One region of the Streptomyces chartreusis genome, then DNA from elsewhere that is predicted to be linked to it. Evidence: riboswitches for the same ligand, from Rfam matches in the RefSeq annotation. Region 1 holds a riboswitch; each other region holds the start of a gene.
The links. A riboswitch is a leader RNA that binds a small molecule or an ion and turns the genes downstream of it on or off. The one in region 1 is predicted to bind cobalamin.

Region 1 (2,191 bases):
CCAGCTCGCGCTGCTGGAGTACGCCGGCGAACTGGACCGGCACGCCGCCGAGGACTTCCCGGCCGGCTCGCCCGCCCACACCCTGGCCCGCATCGGCGTCGCCAACTACTTCGCCGCCGCGCTGGTGCTGCCGTACACCGCCTTCCACGCGGCGGCCGAGGAGGTCCGCTACGACATCGAGCGGCTCACCGACCGCCACGGCCTCGGCTACGAGACCGTCTGCCACCGGCTCAGCACCCTCCAGCGCCCGCGCCTGCGCGGAGTGCCCTTCTCCTTCGTGCGGGTCGACCGGGCAGGCAACATGTCCAAGCGGCAGTCCGCGACCGGGTTCCACTTCTCCCGGGGCGGCGGCACCTGCCCGCTGTGGAACGTCTACGAGGCGTTCGCCGCGCCCGGCCGGATCCATGTGCAGGTCGCCGAAATGCCGGACGGACAAAGGTACTTGTGGGCCGCCCGTGCGGTCACCCGGCACCGCGGCGGCTGGGGCGAGCCCGGCAAGACGTACGCCATCGGACTCGGCTGCGAGATCCGGCACGCCCACCGGCTCGTCTACTCCGACGGCCTCGACCTCACCAGCCCCTCCGCCGCCACCCCGATCGGCATGGGCTGCCGCGTCTGCGAACGCCTCGACTGCCCGCAGCGGGCGGCGCCGCCCCTCGGGCGGACCCTGCGCATCGACGAGAACACCAGCACCTTCGTGCCGTACCCCGTGACCGGGCGCACGAGTTGAGGGGTGCGCGGAGTTGATAGCCTCGGCGGGCCAGTCGAGCCACATCCGAGGCCAGGGAATCCGGTGCGAATCCGGAACTGACGCGCAGCGGTGAGGGGGACGGGCGGGGCACGCGCCACTGGGAGACCGGGAAGGCGCCCCGGCCGGACGAACCCGAGTCCGAAGACCTGCTGGCACCTCCACGCCCCCGGGCGGGGAGGACGTCCGTAGGCCAGGCTCCGCGTACGAGCCCCGACACCCGAGGCAGGCCCGTGCTCCCCTCCCGCCCCGCGCCCACCGAACCCCCGGCACCCACCGCCGCACCGTCTCGCGTCGTCGTCTGCCGGGACTGCTGCTGCGGCACCCCGAAGGTGACCGGGGTCGACCACGCGCAGCAGACCGCTCGCCTCGCCGCGAACGTGCCCGTGCGCGTCTCCGACTGTCTCGACGTGTGCGAACACGCCAACGTGATCGTCGTCCAGCCGTCCGCCGCCGCCCGCGCGGCCGGCGCCCGCCCCGTCTGGCTCGGCCTCGTCAACGACCCCGACGCCACCGAGGACATCATCACCTGGGTCCGGGCCGGCGGCCCCGGCGTCGCGCCCTGCCCCGACGTGCTCGACCTCTACACCTTCACACCGCCCCGGCGGGCCGCGGACGCCAAAAGGTTGAAGCCAGAACAGTGAGTGCCTGAAGATCGGAAGGACCGATCCGCGCGACAGCGAGGTGAGAGACCCGATGTTCACCACCCGTCCCACCCTCCAGGGCACCTTCGGCATGGTGTCCTCCACGCACTGGCTCGCCTCGCAGTCCGCGATGGCCGTGCTGGAGCGCGGGGGCAACGCGTACGACGCCGCCGTCGCGGGCGCGTTCGTGCTGCACGTGGTCGAGCCGCACCTGAACGGTCCGGCCGGGGAGGTGCCGATCCTGCTCGCCCCGGCGGGCGGCGAGGTACGGGTGCTGTGCGGGCAGGGGCCGGCGCCGGCCGGGGCCACCGTCGCGCACTACCGGGAACTCGGACTGGAGCTGGTGCCGGGGACCGGGCCGCTGGCGGCCGCCGTGCCCGGCGCCTTCGACGCCTGGATGCTGCTGCTGCGGGACCACGGGACCCAGCCGCTCGCGGAGGTGCTGCGGTACGCCGTCGAGTACGCCGAACACGGGCACGCGCCCGTGGAGCGGGTCGGCGAGACCGTGGAGACCGTGCGGGAGCTGTTCGAGACGGAGTGGACCTCGTCGGCCGAGGTGTATCTGCCGGGCGGCCGGGCGCCCCGCCCCGGGGAGCCGTTCCGCAACCCCGCCCTCGCCGCCACCTGGAAGCGGCTGCTCCACGAGGTCGCGGACGCCGGCGACCGGATCGCGCAGATCGAGGCCGCGCGCGAGGTGTGGCGCTCCGGCTTCATCGCCGACGCGCTCGTACGGCAGGCCGGCCGCCCGACCCTGGACACCAGCGGCGAGCGGCACTCCGGCACGCTCACGGCCGCCGAC
Region 2 (2,191 bases), 5.6 Mb from region 1:
GCTACCGGACCGGCCAGATAGCCTCCGCCGGCCTGGTCTCGCTCGCGCACGGCACCAACGACGCGCAGAAGACGATGGGCATCATCACCCTCGCCCTGGTCGCCGGCGGCGTCGTCGCCCCCGACTCGGACCCGCCCATGTGGGTCATCCTCTCCGCGGGCCTGGCCATCGCGCTCGGCACGTACCTCGGCGGCTGGCGCATCATCCGCACCATGGGCAAGGGCCTGACCGACCTTCAGCCGCAGCAGGGCTTCGCCGCCCAGACCAGCGCGGCCACCGTCATCCTGGCCTCCTCCCACCTCGGCTTCTCCCTCTCCACCACGCACTCCGTCTCCGGCTCGGTGATGGGCGCCGGCCTCGGCCGCAAGGGCGGCGTCGTCCGCTGGTCGACGGCCACCCGGATGTTCGTCGCCTGGGGCCTGACCCTGCCGGCCGCCGCCCTGGTCGGCGCGCTCGCGGAGTACGTGACGGGCTTCGGCACCTGGGGCACGGCCGTCGTCGCCGTCTTCCTGGTCGCCTCCAGCGCCGCGATCTGGAAGATCTCCCGCCGCGAGGTCGTCGACCACACCAACGTCAACGAGACCGACGAGGCGCCCGGCGTGGTCACCACCGCCATCGCCGCCGTCACCCCGCCCCCGGCGGGCACGCCGGCCGAGGACCTCTCGGCCACCATCCCGGCCCCGTCGTCCTCCGAGCCCGCGTCCTCGCAGGCCACCGTCTGACCGCCGCGTAATCCGGCTATCCAGAAAGTAGAAGCATGAAGATCGACTGGGCGGCTCTCGGCTCCGTCTTCGGCGTCAGCCTCGTGGTCACGGTGGCCCTGGTGGGCCTGTTCACCCTCGGCGTCGCGGGCCTCTCGCGCCGCGAACGGGCCGTGGCCCAGGGCGACTCGGCCTCGCTCGCGGTCACCGGCGCCTACGCCTGCTTCGCGGCCTGCGCGGCCGCCGTGGGCTACGGGATCTATCTGATCGTGGCGTGACCCACAGGCCCGCCGTGGCCTGACCCACAACACGCGAAACACCCGAGGTGCGGGACGGACGACCGTCCCGCACCTCGCCGCTGTGTGGGCCTTCGCACACTCTCCCGTCGCAGGTCAACGGCAAGTTGACGCCCCTCGGAACCCCGTGGTGGACTTCCGGGGCCAAGTACGACGGCAGAAGAGGAAGCCGGTGAGAATCCGGCGCGGTCCCGCCACTGTGACCGGGGTAGCAATCCCCGGGAGCCAGGAACTCTCGCCGTCGGTCTCGTCGAACCAGGGCGCGGACACCCTGAGTGAGGACACAACGCGATGCTCGCCTGCCGATCGACATGCAGTAGCAGACCCTCGTCCGGCCCTACGGTCGGCTGACCCCGATGCGAGCCGATCGCGTCTTCGCGTACGGCGCCGCCGCCGGGCTCCTCGGTGACCTGCTGCTCGGCGATCCCCGCCGGGGGCATCCGGTCGCCGCGTTCGGACGGGCCGCGGCCGCCGTGGAACGGGTGTTGTGGCGCGACGACCGCGCACGCGGCGCCCTGCACACCGCCGTGTGCGCCGGTGGCGCCGTGGCCCTGGGTGCCGTCGCCGCCCGTGTCGTCCGTACCTCTCCGGCCGCCTCCCTCGCGCTGACCGGCGCCGCCACTTGGGCGGTCGTCGGGGGCACCTCGCTCGCCCGGGAGGCCCGTGCCATCGGGCGGGCCCTGGAGGCGGGGGACGTCGAGGCGGCCCGGGCGCGGCTGCCGCATCTGTGCGGACGGGATCCGCAGGCGCTGGACGCGGACGGGATCGCGCGGGCGGTCGTGGAGTCCGTCGCCGAGAACACCTCCGACGCGGTCGTGGGCGCCCTGGTGTGGGGGGCCGTCGGCGGGGTGCCCGGACTGCTCGGCTTCCGGGCCGTGAACACGCTCGACGCGATGGTCGGGCACAGGTCGCCCAAGTACCTGCGCTACGGCTGGGCTTCGGCCCGCCTCGACGACGTGGCCGGCTGGCCGGGGGCACGGCTGACGGCCGTACTCGCCACCCTCGCCGGCGACGATCCCCTGGGTGCGGTGCGGGCCTGGCGTGCCGATGCCGCCGCGCATCCGAGCCCCAACGCCGGGCCCGTCGAGACCTCGTTCGCGGGCGCCCTCGGGGTGCGGCTGGGCGGGACCCTCTCCTACGGCGGCCGGGTCGAGCACCGTCCCGTACTGAACGGGAACGGACGGGCCGTGGGCG
Region 3 (2,191 bases), 1.4 Mb from region 1:
CGCCCGCCTCGGAGCCAGCGTCGCCATCGGCGCGTTGCGCGGCCGCTTCTTGCCGGGCGGACTGCCGACAACCCTCGTCATCGTTCGTCTCCTTCCGAGAACGACTCTCGAAACGGAGCGACCGCGGGGCGCCGACACCTATCTCCATGGAAGCACTCCCGGAACTCCCCGCAACCCGGCGGCCCTCGGCGGAAAACCCCGGGCCCGCCCGCCCGGCCGTCCGGCAGACTCGGGCCCATGGACATCGCGATCAGGCCGGCGGAACCCGACGAGTTCGACGCGCTCGGCGAGATCACCGCCCGGGCCTATCTCCACGACGGACTCCTCGACTTCGGCGAGAGCGACGAGTACCTGGGCGAGCTCAGGGACGTGGCCAAGCGCGCGGCCGCCGCCGAGGTGCTCGTGGCCGTCGCGGACGGCCGGCTGCTGGGCGGGGTGACCTTCGTGCCGAGCGGCGGCCCCATGGCCGACATAGCGCGCTCCGGCGAGGCCGAGATCCGGATGCTGGCCGTCGACCGGGCGGGCCGTGGACGCGGCGCCGGCGAGGCCCTCGTCCGCGCCTGCGTCGAACGCGCCCGGGGCACGGAGGGGTGCGTACGGATCGTCCTGTCGACCCAGCGCACCATGCACGGCGCCCACCGCATCTACGAACGGCTGGGTTTCGTTCGCACACCCGAGCGGGACTGGAATCCGATCCCGCAGCTCGTCGACATCACTCTTCTCACCTATGAGTTGACGCTCTGAAACCAGCGCGACACAACATCTGGGGGTGGCGTGGCGGGTGAGCACAAGATGTATGCTCATGCTCGCTGTCGCCGCAGGGGAATCCGGTGCGAATCCGGAACTGTCCCGCAACGGTGTACTTGTGCATGTCTGTTCCCGCAGTCGTGCCCAGGAGTCAGTCCGAGGACCTGCCGACAGCGCGCCCGGCCGACCGGCCGGTGCGCCCTGACGTCCGGGCCTCGTGGAATGGGCCGGTGGACGCGACGCCGTGTGCGCTCGTGTGCTGCCCCCTGCCCTCCGCAAGGCCCCCGTGCCGAGCGAGGGAGAGCCCCCACGTGACCATCGCGCCAGCAGACCCGGCCTCAGCCGTCTCACCGGTCCCCACCGACGAGGACGGCCCCGGAACCGCGTTGCTGCGGCTCCTGGCCGAGCTGACCGCCGACCTCCCCGACGCCGACCCCGGCCGGGTGGCCGCCGCCGCGTTGCGCGGCCGGTCCGCCCGGGCCGACGAGGCGGAGCTGCGCGAGCTGGCCACCGAGGCGGCGGCCGGTCTCATCTCCGAGGACCCCGCCTACAGCAGGCTCGCCGCCCGGCTGCTGACCATCTCCATCGCCGCCGAGGCCGCCTCGCAGGGTGTGACGTCCTTCACCGAGTCGGTCGCGGTCGGCCATCGCGAGGGCCTCATCGCCGACCGCACCGCCGAGTTCGCGCGTCTGCACGCGGCCCGCCTGGACGCCCTGGTGGACACGGCCGCCGACGACCGCTTCGGGTACTTCGGCCTGCGCACCCTGCACAGCCGGTACCTGCTGCGGCACCCCATCACCCGCAAGGTGATCGAGACGCCCCAGCACTTCATGCTGCGTGTCGCCGCCGGTCTCGCCGAGGACGACACCACCCGCTCCGTCGACGAAGTCGCCGCGCTCTACGGCCTGATGAGCCGCCTCGACTACCTGCCGTCCTCCCCCACGCTCTTCAACTCCGGCACCCGGCACCCCCAGATGTCGTCCTGCTACCTCCTGGACTCCCCCAAGGACGAGCTCGACTCCATCTACGACCGCTACCACCAGGTCGCCCGCCTCTCGAAGCACGCCGGCGGCATCGGACTGTCGTACTCCCGCATCCGCTCCCGGGGTTCGCTGATCCGCGGCACCAACGGGCACTCCAACGGCATCGTCCCGTTCCTGAAGACGCTGGACGCCTCGGTCGCCGCCGTGAACCAGGGCGGCCGGCGCAAGGGCGCGGCCGCGGTCTACCTGGAGACCTGGCACTCCGACATCGAGGAGTTCCTGGAGCTGCGGGACAACACCGGTGAGGACGCCCGCCGTACGCACAACCTGAACCTCGCGCACTGGATCCCGGACGAGTTCATGCGCCGGGTCAACGCCGACGCCCAGTGGTCCCTGTTCTCCCCCGCCGACGTGCCCGAGCTGGTCGACCTGTGGGGCGAGGAGTTCGACGCGGCCTACCG
Region 4 (2,191 bases), 4.9 Mb from region 1:
CAGCGGCTTCTCGGCGGCGTCGGCACCGGAGAGGGCGGCCAGTGCGACGACCGCGTCGGCGGTGTTGCCGTAGTCGGGCTGGTCCTCGGCGCCGGGGAGGGTGGAGGTGAGGTGGCCGTCCTTGGCGAGGGCTTCGGTGAGGTGGGCGGCGCCGTTGACGGCGGCCTGCTGCGAGGACGGGTAGCCGCCGTCGGTGCAGTTCGCGGCGGGCGTCTCCTTGCCGGGGCTCACGACGAGGCCCTTGCCGAGCGAGCCGAGGACGCCGGCCGCGGTGGCGTCGGCGTTGGCGAGCAGCTTGCCCTTCTTGTCGGGCTGGAAGGCGAACGCGCCGCCGTCGTCGGCCTTGCAGGGCAGGGCGAGCTGCTTGAGGGCGTCGTAGGCCGACTGCCCGTCCTTGCGGACATCCGCGGGCTTCTCACCGGCGGCGGCGAGCGCACCGATCACCACGGAGGTGGAGTTGGTGTCGCTGGCCCCGCCCGGCATGTACCCCCAGCCGCCGTCCTTGTTCTGGACGGACTTCAGCCAGGTCACGGCCTTGGAGGTGGCGGCGTCGTGCCCGCCGAGCGCGACGAGCGCCTGGACGGCGGCGGCCGTGTTGTTGGTGTCGACGAGGGTCTTGGCATCGCAGTCGGCGGCGGCGTCGGCACGGTAGGGCGCGAAGGCGCCGTCCGCGCACTGCTGCGTGAGCAGCCAGTCCACGGCCTTCGGGGCGGGCTTCACCCCGACGGTGTCCTGGGCGAGCATCGCGAGCGACTGCCGCCAGACACCGTCGTAGGTGGGGTCGGTGGTGCCGTACAGCTCGGCGGGGTACGTGGGCTTCGCGGGCGCGGAGGGAGAGGAGTCGGCGGGTGACGCGGACGGGGAGGAGTCGGCGGCTATGGCCGGCGCGGCCGCGCCGATCACGACGGCGGCGGCCAGAACCGCGGCGCTGTGACGGACGTACATGATCGGCGGGTGCCCTTCCCTAAGGGGAACCGGGCAGCACAGGGGAGACCCCGGCGGCTCGGCTCCGTATACCTCGACGGTGCCGCACTCCGGCGGACTGCCGGGGCACGTGAGCCGGTCACTTCCCGTACGCGGCGATCCGGCTCACCGGCCTTCGACGACGACCGGTTCACGGTTGCGGGTCAGCGCCGGATTTGCACCGGCTTTCCCACGTACGGGTGTGATGACGACGGCGACACTCTACCCGGGGGTAGGTGGGGGGTGAGAGGGGGCTGGGGGCGGCGGAGGTGGTCCGGTGCCGAGGGAGGTCGAGGGCGGCCGGTTCGGCTGGATTTCGCCCATGGGTGTTGCAGGGGGTTGCCGAGCTTCGTGGTGAGCGTGTGCATGATCCTGGCCGGGAGGTCGGCCCCTCCTTGCGGACGGATCGGTATCGGCCGACGTCAGGATGCGAGGGGTGTCGGGCGGCCCCATCATGTGGGTACTGCCCTTGGACAGCGTGATCGCCGCCCTGGGGCGTCGCGATCACAGAAGTGTCAAACCAAACATGCATTTTGCGCCGAATGGCTATCGGTGTGGCTGGAATGACCTGCCGGAGGGTGGGAATCCTCTACCGTTTGGTCGGTGCGAGCGGCCCTTCGGGACGCGCAACCGTCACCCCATGACATTGCGTCTTTCGGAAAACCCTTGGTCCGTCGCGAATGACGGCTGGTTTGTGTGTCGACTGGCGCTCTGACGGGCGGGATGCTGATTCTCTGGGTCCTGCTCCGGGCGGCCGCGGCGCTGGCGACGGGAGGCACACCTGGTGTTGGGAAGTGTCAAGAGCGGCGATGGCAGGCTGCTCTTCTTCGAGACGTCGGGGGACCCGAAGGGCCACCCGGTGTTCTTGCTGCATGGCACTCCGGGCAGCAGGGTCGGGCCGCGTCCACGGACCAGCGTTCTCTACAAGCTGGGCATCCGGCTCATCTCCTATGACCGGCCGGGGTACGGGGAGTCGCAGCGGTTAAAAGGCCGCGCTGTGCGTCACGCCGCTGCGGATGTGGCGGCCATCGCCGACCAGCTGAATCTTGGACCGTTCTCCGTGCTGGGCCGTTCCGGTGGCGGGCCTCATGCGTTGGCGTGTGCGGCGCTGCTTCCGGACAGGGTCGCCAGTGCTGCCGTGCTGGTCAGCATCGCTCCTCCCGATGCAGACGGGCTCGACTGGTTCGAGGGGATGGCTCCGTCCAACGTCATCGCCTACAAGGCCGCC

Region 2: another riboswitch for cobalamin. It lies ahead of CP983_RS33565 (cobalamin biosynthesis protein); the one in region 1 lies ahead of CP983_RS08490 ((2Fe-2S) ferredoxin domain-containing protein).
Region 3: another riboswitch for cobalamin. It lies ahead of CP983_RS14535 (ribonucleoside-diphosphate reductase subunit alpha); the one in region 1 lies ahead of CP983_RS08490 ((2Fe-2S) ferredoxin domain-containing protein).
Region 4: another riboswitch for cobalamin. It lies ahead of CP983_RS30500 (SCO2321 family membrane protein); the one in region 1 lies ahead of CP983_RS08490 ((2Fe-2S) ferredoxin domain-containing protein).

What each region holds. Positions count from the first base shown of each region.
Region 1 is NZ_CP023689.1:2,034,552-2,036,742, reverse strand. Features, by position in the region: gene CP983_RS08495 (short-chain fatty acyl-CoA regulator family protein) at 1-730, shown strand, start outside; cobalamin riboswitch at 745-919, shown strand; gene CP983_RS08490 ((2Fe-2S) ferredoxin domain-containing protein) at 982-1,392, shown strand; gene CP983_RS08485 (gamma-glutamyltransferase family protein) at 1,445-2,191, shown strand, end outside.
Region 2 is NZ_CP023689.1:7,610,534-7,612,724, reverse strand. Features, by position in the region: gene CP983_RS33575 (inorganic phosphate transporter) at 1-722, shown strand, start outside; gene CP983_RS33570 (hypothetical protein) at 758-979, shown strand; cobalamin riboswitch at 1,135-1,254, shown strand; gene CP983_RS33565 (cobalamin biosynthesis protein) at 1,354-2,191, shown strand, end outside.
Region 3 is NZ_CP023689.1:3,464,850-3,467,040, forward strand. Features, by position in the region: gene CP983_RS14525 (NACHT domain-containing protein) at 1-81, opposite strand, end outside; gene CP983_RS14530 (GNAT family N-acetyltransferase) at 238-744, shown strand; cobalamin riboswitch at 797-933, shown strand; gene CP983_RS14535 (ribonucleoside-diphosphate reductase subunit alpha) at 1,059-2,191, shown strand, end outside.
Region 4 is NZ_CP023689.1:6,933,347-6,935,537, forward strand. Features, by position in the region: gene CP983_RS30500 (SCO2321 family membrane protein) at 1-945, opposite strand, end outside; adenosylcobalamin-variant (AdoCbl-variant) riboswitch at 1,070-1,164, opposite strand; gene CP983_RS30505 (alpha/beta fold hydrolase) at 1,748-2,191, shown strand, end outside.